2 regions of the Paenibacillus mucilaginosus 3016 genome follow, and region 1 is predicted to be linked to the other one. Evidence: riboswitches for the same ligand, from Rfam matches in the RefSeq annotation. Region 1 holds a riboswitch; the other holds the start of a gene.
The links. A riboswitch is a leader RNA that binds a small molecule or an ion and turns the genes downstream of it on or off. The one in region 1 is predicted to bind S-adenosylmethionine.

Region 1 (4,422 bases):
TCCGCTGAGGTCCCGGTTGCCGTAGGACAGGCTGTCCAGCCCCTGCTGCATATGCTCCGCTCCGATATCCCGGGCCAAGGCCTGATAATACCAGATGGCGGACTCGCGCATCGCCGATCCCAGCGTGTGATCCCGGTTCCAGCTCTCGAATTCGCGTATGGTCCCGTCCCAGCGCTTCACGTCATACTCATCGCGCACCGCTCCATTCTGAAGTCCGATCAGGGCATTCGCCACCTTGAAGGTCGACTCGGGGGTAAACGGCGTCTCCGCCCGCTCCCGGTTATAGACATACGTATCCCCGCTGTGCAGGTCTTTGATGACAAAGGTTCCCGTCCGGCCCTCAAACGCCTGCTCCGCCTGAATCTTCTTCACGGGCAGCGGACGTCCCGCCTCTCCCGTCTCCCCCTTGTCTTTGGCTGCTGCCGCCTGCACCGCGGCTCCGAACAGCAGAACGAGCACAGTCAATACCATGCGTTTGCGCATCATCTTGGTTCCTCCCCTAATCTCCATCTCTATCTTCATCTTCATATTGGATAACCTCTGCCTGCAAGTCTTATTATAGACCTCCTCCCTTCGGCAGAACATGGACGGACCCTGACGGTTGACTGATAAGCGAGGGTTCCCCAAGGATATGAAGCCGGATGCAGGACCGAAGCCAACACAAAAAAGAGGAGCCCTGCTTGGCAGGCACTCCTCTTTCTTCCTATTATATATACGCGCAAAGACGCTTCCTGCGGATCAGCCGAGAACCGGCGTACCGCTCTCGATCTCCTGCTTCGCGAGCTCAATCGCCCGGGACAGATCGGCGATCAGGTCGTCGGCATGCTCGATGCCTACCGAGTAGCGCAGCAGCTTCTCGTCGACCCCCACCTTGCGGCGGATCTCCTCCGGAATATCCGCGTGTGTCTGCACGGCCGGATAGGTCATCAGCGATTCCACCCCGCCGAGGCTCTCGGCGAAGGCAATGAGCTTGATGTGGCGCAGAATCGGTTCGATCGTGCGGGCGTCCTTCATTTTGAATGAGAAAATCCCCGTGTTGCCCGACGACTGCCGGTTCTGAATCTCGTGCCCCGGGTGGGACGGAAGCGCCGGATAGTAGACTGTCTCCACATCCGGATGCTCCTGCAGGAACGTGGCGATCTTCGTCGCGTTATACTGGTGGCGCTCCATACGAAGCGCGAGCGTCTTCATCCCGCGCATGAGCAGCCAGGAATCCTGCGGCCCGAGAACGGCTCCGATGGAGTTGTGCAGGAAGGCCATCTCCTCGGAGAGCTCCTTGCCCTTCGTGACGATGAGACCGGCCAGCACGTCGTTGTGGCCGCCGAGGTACTTCGTCGCGCTGTGGATGATGATATCGGCTCCGAGCTCGATCGGGCGCTGGAAGAACGGCGTCAGCAGCGTGTTGTCCACGATGGTGAGGATGCCCTTCTTCTTCGCCCATGTACACACGAGCTCGATATCGGTGACCATCATCAGCGGATTCGTCGGCGTTTCGATCAGCACGGCTTTGGTTCCCGGCTGCACGCTCGCCTCCAGCGCATCCAGATCGTTGGTATCCACGTAGGTCGCCGTCACACCGAAGCGGGACATGATCTTCTCGAGCAGGCGGTACGTGCCCCCATAGAGATCCAGCGATACGATCAGATGGTCGCCCTGGCGGAACAAGGCAAAGATCGTCTGCAGGGCGGCCATGCCGGAGGAACAAGCAAAGCCGGCGTCGCCGGATTCCAGCTCCGCGATCGCCTTCTCGAGCACCGTACGGGTCGGGCTCTTCGTGCGGGCGTAGTCAAAGCCTGTGCTCTGGCCAAGCTTCGGATGGCGGAATGCCGTCGAATTGTAGATCGGGAAGGATACGGCCCCGGTAACGGGCTCTTCGATAGAGCCGATCTGTGCCAGGCGGCTTTCAATTTGGAGCTTGCTGAACTGCGGCTTCTGTTCCTCGTTCGTACTCATATCACATATTCTCCTTTGTACAGGTCATAGGGCGTTTCCTGATAGACATAGTAGTTGAGCCAATTCGAGAAAAGCAGATTCGCATGGGCTCTCCAGGTGTTGAGCGGCTGCCGCGTCGGATCGTTATTCGGATAGTAGTTCTTCGGAATCGCGATATCGAGCCCTTTGTTCACATCCCGGTCGTATTCCGCCTTGAGCGAACAAGCGTCGTACTCCGAGTGCCCGGTGACGAAGATCTGCCGGCCGTCCTTCGTCGCGACGATGTAGACGCCCGAATCCTCGGATTCCGATAGAATCTCGAGCTCCGGATGCTTCAGGATATCCTCCCGGCGCACTTCGGTATGGCGCGACTGCGGCACATAGAACGCTTCGTCGAACCCGCGGAGCAGCTTCACGTTCGGCTTCGAGATCGTGTGCGGGAACACTCCGAACATCTTCTCCTCGAGCGGATGCTTCGGCACGCCGTAGTGATGGAACAGGCCGGCCTGCGCCGCCCAACAGATATGCAGGGTGGAGGTCACATGCGTGCGGGACCAGTTCATGATCTCGGCCAGCTCGTCCCAGTAGTTCACATGTTCGAAATTCAGCTGTTCCACAGGAGCGCCTGTAATGATCATGCCGTCGAGATACTCGTGCTTGACGTCTTCGAAGGTTTTGTAGAACTGCTCCAGGTGCTCGACCGGGGTGTTCTTCGAAGTATGCGTCTTCGGGTGCAGCAGAATGAATTCGACCTGCAGCGGAGTGTTCCCGATCAGCCTGAGGAGCTGGGTCTCCGTCGTTTCCTTGGTGGGCATCAGGTTCATGATCGCAATCCGCAGGGGGCGGATATCTTGGTGAAACGCCACGCTCTCGTCCATGACGAAGATATTCTCGTTAATCAGAACTTCTTTGGCGGGCAGTTGATCAGGTACTTTAATAGGCATCCGGGTTTCACTCCTTCTTGGGATCGATTCGTTATTCCCGCACTCTGCGAGGGAGAAGGCCGGGCATTGCATCAAAAAAGACCTTCCCCGCGCGCGACGAGAAAGGCCTTTGTAATTACATCGTCCTCTCTCTCATCTATCAGAAGCCGTTACGCTTCCGCAAGAATTAGCACCGTGCAATGCCTTCGCTTCGTGTCTGTTTACCTGCCTGTTGTCTGCAAAGGATTGTCGGTTGCCGGGTATCATCGGGCTAGTCCCTCAACCTGCTCTTGATAAGAGTGTGAAACCGAATCTATTCAGTTGTTTTGGATAACAATACTTTAATCGAAAAGAAAGCGCCCGTCAAGGGGGAGTCCATGCCCCGAGTCCGTTTATTTTCCCTGCCGGAGGAGCCGGCTGCACCATGGAAGCATCGCGAACATACCTTACAAGAGGCCCTCAAATCTGCATTGTGTTCTTGAAAACACCGAGTTATACTAGACAAGGGTTCGACAATCTTCTTAGTCAAAGGGGTGCGATCAAACGAATGGACGGAGACCCGAGGAGTCGCTTCTGCGTTCAATTAAAGCTTCATATTCCGAATGGAACCCGGCCCCCTGCCATCGTTCGATTCTGCCATCCGCCTGCCCTCCGCGGCCGAATCTCCGGCTGACGCCCACAGCAGGTTTTTGCAGTCCGCACGCCATCGGTAAGGGTCGTGTTCCGGTTTCGGCAACACGAAAGGGTGAGACCTATGAAGGCACGCTTGGTGCAGGACGGCATATTTACATTGGTGGAGGATATTACCCAGACGGTGGTCCCGCCGCATCACGGATTCTACTGGATCGACGCCGAACCGGAGGATCTCGAGATGCTTCAGCCCTTGTTCCACCTTCACGAACTGGCTGTCGAGGATGTGCTGACGGAAGAAGAACAGCGTCCGAAGATCGAATTGTACGACACGCACTATTTCATTGTATTTAATTCCATCCGCTTTGATGACGAAGAAATTTTTCTGCGTGCCCTGAACATCTTTCTCGGCAGGCATTACATCATAACGATCACACGGCAAAAAATTAACGAAATCCGCGCCCTGAAGCCCGTCCTCTGGGAGGAGGAGGTCAAGGCGCCCGACGAATTCCTGTACCACCTCATCGACCTTATCATCGATAATTATACCCTTGTCGGCGACCGGATCGATGCAAAGATTGAGAAGCTTGAGGAAGAGATCCTCATGCACACGAAGAAAGCGCACCTCAACGAGATCATCGGTCTGCGAAGCGAGATTCTGTGGCTGAAGAAGGTGCTGAATCCGCAGCGTGAAGTGATCGCGACCCTGGGCCGCAAGGAATTGAAGCTGATCTCCGAGCCGCTGAAGAAGTACTTCGGCGATATCTACGAGAACGCGGTCAAGATCTCCGAGACGTTCGATACGTTCCGCGAACTCATGGGCAACTTGCGTGAAGCCTACCAGTCGTCTCTGGCCAACCGGGCGAACGAAATCATGAGGGTATTCACGGCCATCACCACGATCTTCATGCCCTTGACGTTCATCACCGGGATCTAT
Region 2 (4,422 bases), 2.7 Mb from region 1:
ACGACCGGATCCTCTACGAAGCCATCCGGGGCAAAATCCGGTATGCCGACGTCATCCTCATTCTCTGCGGGGTCTACGCCGAATACAACCGGTGGGTCAACAAGGAGCTGATCCTCGCCAAGAATGAGCTGAACAAACCGGTCATCGGAGTCCAGCCCTTCCCGGCCGAGAAGCCCCCGTTCATCGTGAAGCAGCATGCCGACCGGATCGTCCAGCTTCATCCGCTGGATATCATCAAGGCTGTGATGGAGCTGGGGCAGGGTTAAAGATCAATCCGATACGCCGCAAGATAAACAGCTTCGCCGACCTGCAGGACAATTCGCGTTTATATGAAATATGAGATGACAGAATCGAACCCTTGGGAGATATGAACTCTTATATTTTTCAGAACACTTCAGCTTCGCCTAAAACTTATACTTGCCAATATCTTAAAGTAACCGCCTGAGAGACGGCGGCCGACATCCTGCCGCTTAGCCTTCGCATGGCGGTCCAGTTCGCCAGCCGGCCTACCAGCCGACGCCCAAATGTGTACTCGGCGGGGCGCCTACCGCTCCGGCACTTCCTCCAGGCGGGGCATGCCGGCCTGGGCGCCGAAGCGGGTGACGGATACCGATGCGGCCCGGCAGGCAAAATCGGCGGCCTGCTGCAGGTCCCAGCCGGAAGCCAGGCCGAAGCACAGCGCTGCATTGAAGGCATCGCCTGCTCCGGTCGTATCCACCGTCTCGACGGGCAGGGCCGGCTCGGTGCGCAGGCGCTCTCCCTCATCCAGCCAGGAGCTGCCCAGCCGTCCTCGCGTCAGGATCACCGTATGGCCGTAATCCTGCTGCCAGGCGATCATAACCCGGCGCAGCACCTCTTCCGAGGTATCCTGCTCCCCGCTGAGCAGGGCGAATTCGGTCTCATTCGGCGTCAGGATGTCGGCCAGCGACAATAGCGGAGCCGGCAGCACCTTGGCCGGAGCCGGGTTGAGCACGGTGCGCACGCCGGCCTGGCGGGCGATCTCCAGGGCCCGGTGCACGGTATCCAGCGGCACCTCCAGCTGGACCAGCAGCACGTCGGCCGACTCGATCCGCTCCCTGTGCCGTTCAACGAGCTCCGGCGTGCAATAGGCGTTCGCCCCCGGGACGACGGCGATGCAGTTATCCTCCGCGGTGTGGAAGATCGCTGCGGTTCCCGTAGGCCCCTCGGCCGTATGGACACCGCCGAGGTCGATGCCCTCCTCCTGCAGCCGCTCCAGCATCTCCCGGCCAAAATGATCGCTCCCCACCGCTCCGATCATCGATACCTCCGCGCCGAGACGGGCGCAGCCGACCGCCTGGTTCGCTCCCTTGCCTCCCGGGATATAGTGGATATCCGTACCATGGACGGTCTCCCCCACCTGCGGCATCCGCGGCATGGATACGACCAGATCCATGTTCAAGCTCCCGACTACGGCAATTCGTGGACGTTTCATCTGGCAACCACTCCTCTAATGTAGATTTCACTTTGAACGCTGCCGGCACATTTTTTACAACTCCAGTGTGCAGGTCTTCTTCTCTACTCTATTACTACCCCGAGACCGCCAAATCCTACCGAGACCGTCTACCTATCGCCATTCCCCTTGAGGGCATTTCGTCCAGTTCCATCCCCTTATCTTACGTATGCTCCTCCGTTGGCCTCATCAACCGCTTTCATTCTTTCTGGCAAAAACCGGATTACCAGATTCACAGGCCGGGTAAACATAGGGTGGGAAACATTGCTAAGCCGGTGGTTCACATGAACCTGTTGACTTCATCCTTGTTTTTCTATATGATAAAGATCGTTTTTAAGAGCCTAGCAATATGACCCAAGGTTAATTTTCTGCTAATTTCATAGCGGTTAACTTCTTATCAAGAGAGGCGGAGGGACAAGGCCCGATGAAGCCCGGCAACCGTTCCTGGTTGGATGGAGGATGCAAGCATGCTGCTTGTCCTCTGTCCAAGGAAGACTGGTGCCAATTCCTTCAGAATGCAGCCCGGCATGGAGGCGCGCTTATGGCGTGTGCCCCTGCCGGAGCAGGCCACCCAGGACTGCGGTACGCATCGCGCGAGCCGGCGGATGGGACAAGGCAGCTGGATTCTGATAGATGAGAGGGCACAGTGTGACATGATAAACCTGTACCTCGCAGCAATCCCACGCGGTTGCTTACGAATGTACGGGTTTTTTTAGTGCGTATTTCCGGAGGTGGAGTCCCCATGATTCAACTGCAAGGCGTATCCAAACAATATACAAGCGGGCGCGGAACGGTAACGGCGCTGCAGAAGATCGATCTGACCGTCAACAAAGGCGAGATCTTCGGCATCATCGGACACTCCGGTGCGGGCAAGAGTACCTTGATCCGCACGATCAACCTGCTTGAGAAACCGACCGGCGGCACGGTCATCATCGACGGCGTCGAGATGACGAAGCTGAGCAGCCGCCGCCTGCAGGAAGAACGCCGGTCCATTGGCATGATCTTCCAGCACTTTCATCTGCTGTCGTCGAGCACCGTGGCGGACAATATCGCCTTCCCGCTGCGTCTGTCCAAACGGCCTGAAGCCGAGATCAAGCAGCGCGTGCAGGAGCTCGTCGGACTTGTGGGCCTGAGCGGCCACGAGCACAAGTATCCGTCGCAGCTCTCCGGAGGCCAGAAGCAGCGTGTCGGCATCGCCCGCGCCCTGGCGACGAACCCGAAGGTGCTGCTCTGCGACGAAGCTACATCCGCGCTTGACCCGCAGACGACGAACTCGATTCTCTCGCTGCTGCTCGACATCAACCGGAAGCTGCAGATCACGATCGTGCTGATCACACACGAAATGCACGTGATCCGGACGATCTGCGACCGGGTCGCGGTCATCGATGGGGGCCACATCGTGGAGATGGGTCCCGTTACCGATGTGTTCCTGAAGCCGCAGCATCCGACCACACGTGATTTCGTAGCCCAGCTTGCGGAGGATCCCGAGACGACGCTCGCCGAGACCGGCGCTGAAGCCAGCGGCCGGATCCGCATCCGTGTGACCTTCCTCGGCGAGCAGACGTACGAGCCGGTGCTCTTCGAAACGATGCGTGAGACCAACGTGCCCTTCGTCATTCTGCAGGGCACCGTATCCCGCCTGAAAGATACGCCTTACGGCCAGCTCCTGCTCGAGCTGCGTGTGAACACAGCCGAGGCGGAAGCGGCGATCGCCGCTCTCCGCAGACGCGGACTTGATGTGGAGGTGATTCAGCATGGCTGAGTTCTTGAAAGACATCGTCTGGGAGGATATCTCCCTTGCCACCTATGATACCTTGACGATGCTGGGGCTGTCGACGCTCTTCACCGTAGTGATCGGCCTCCCGCTCGGCATCCTGCTCTTCCTGACCTCCCGGGGCCAGCTGCTGCAGCAGAACGCGCTCTATGCCCTGCTGTCCTTCGTGGTCAACGTGCTGCGGTCCGTGCCGTTCATCATCCTGATGATTCTCGTCATCCCGCTGACCCGGGTGATCGTCGGCACGTCGATCGGCGTACCGGGATCGATTCCTCCGCTCGTCATCGCCTCCGCGCCGTTCTTTGCGCGTCTGGTGGAGACGGCCCTGCGGGAGGTCGACCGCGGCGTGATCGAAGCCGCCCAGTCCATGGGCGCCACCTCCGGGCAGATCGTCACCCGCGTGCTGCTGCCTGAAGCCCGTCCGGGCCTGATCGCGGCGATCACGATCACCGCCGTCACGCTCGTCTCCTACACGGCCATGTCCGGCGTAGTCGGCGGCGGCGGTCTCGGAGACCTCGCCATCCGTTACGGCTACCAGCGCTTCAACACGCCGGTCATGGTAGTCACCGTCGTCATTTTGCTCGTGTTGGTTCAAATCCTACAGTCGCTCGGCGACCGGCTCGTCCGGAGATTTCAGCGCAAGTAAGGATTTTTGATATAGATCCAAGGACTTTATACCACACTACATTCTGGAGGGATTCTACTATGAAAAAACCGTTAACACTCGCACTGTCCCTGGTTATGGCCTTCTCGCTCGCGGCATGCGGCACCAAGCCGGCAGAACAGGCGGCACCGGCTCCATCGAACGGCGCAGCACCTGCCAAGGAAGTGACGCTGAAGGTCGGCGCTACCGCTGTTCCTCACGCCGAGATCCTGAACAGCGTCAAAGACAAGCTCAAGGCTGAAGGCGTGAACCTCGAAGTGAAGGAGTTCACGGACTATGTGCAGCCGAACGTACAGGTATTCGAGAAGCAGCTCGACGCGAACTTCTTCCAGCACACGCCGTACCTGGACGACCAGAACAAAGCCAAGGGCATGAACCTGGTGAAAGTTACCGGCGTCCACATCGAGCCGTTCGGTGCGTACTCCCAGAAAATCAAGAAAGCCGACGAGCTGCAGGACGGCGCTACCGTAGCCATCCCGAACGACCCTTCGAACTCCGGCCGCGCCCTGGCGC

Region 2: another riboswitch for S-adenosylmethionine. It lies ahead of PM3016_RS06845 (methionine ABC transporter ATP-binding protein); the one in region 1 lies ahead of metA (homoserine O-acetyltransferase MetA).

Annotation. Positions count from the first base shown of each region.
Region 1 covers NC_016935.1:7,543,149-7,547,570, forward strand. The annotation lists gene blaOXA (class D beta-lactamase) at 1-483, opposite strand, end outside; gene PM3016_RS31245 (aminotransferase class I/II-fold pyridoxal phosphate-dependent enzyme) at 739-1,953, opposite strand; gene metA (homoserine O-acetyltransferase MetA) at 1,950-2,876, opposite strand; SAM riboswitch class I at 3,006-3,155, opposite strand; gene corA (magnesium/cobalt transporter CorA) at 3,610-4,422, shown strand, end outside.
Region 2 covers NC_016935.1:1,531,342-1,535,763, reverse strand. The annotation lists gene PM3016_RS06860 (TIR domain-containing protein) at 1-266, shown strand, start outside; gene rbsK (ribokinase) at 545-1,453, opposite strand; SAM riboswitch class I at 1,863-2,003, shown strand; gene PM3016_RS06845 (methionine ABC transporter ATP-binding protein) at 2,214-3,233, shown strand; gene PM3016_RS06840 (methionine ABC transporter permease) at 3,226-3,891, shown strand; gene PM3016_RS06835 (MetQ/NlpA family ABC transporter substrate-binding protein) at 3,951-4,422, shown strand, end outside.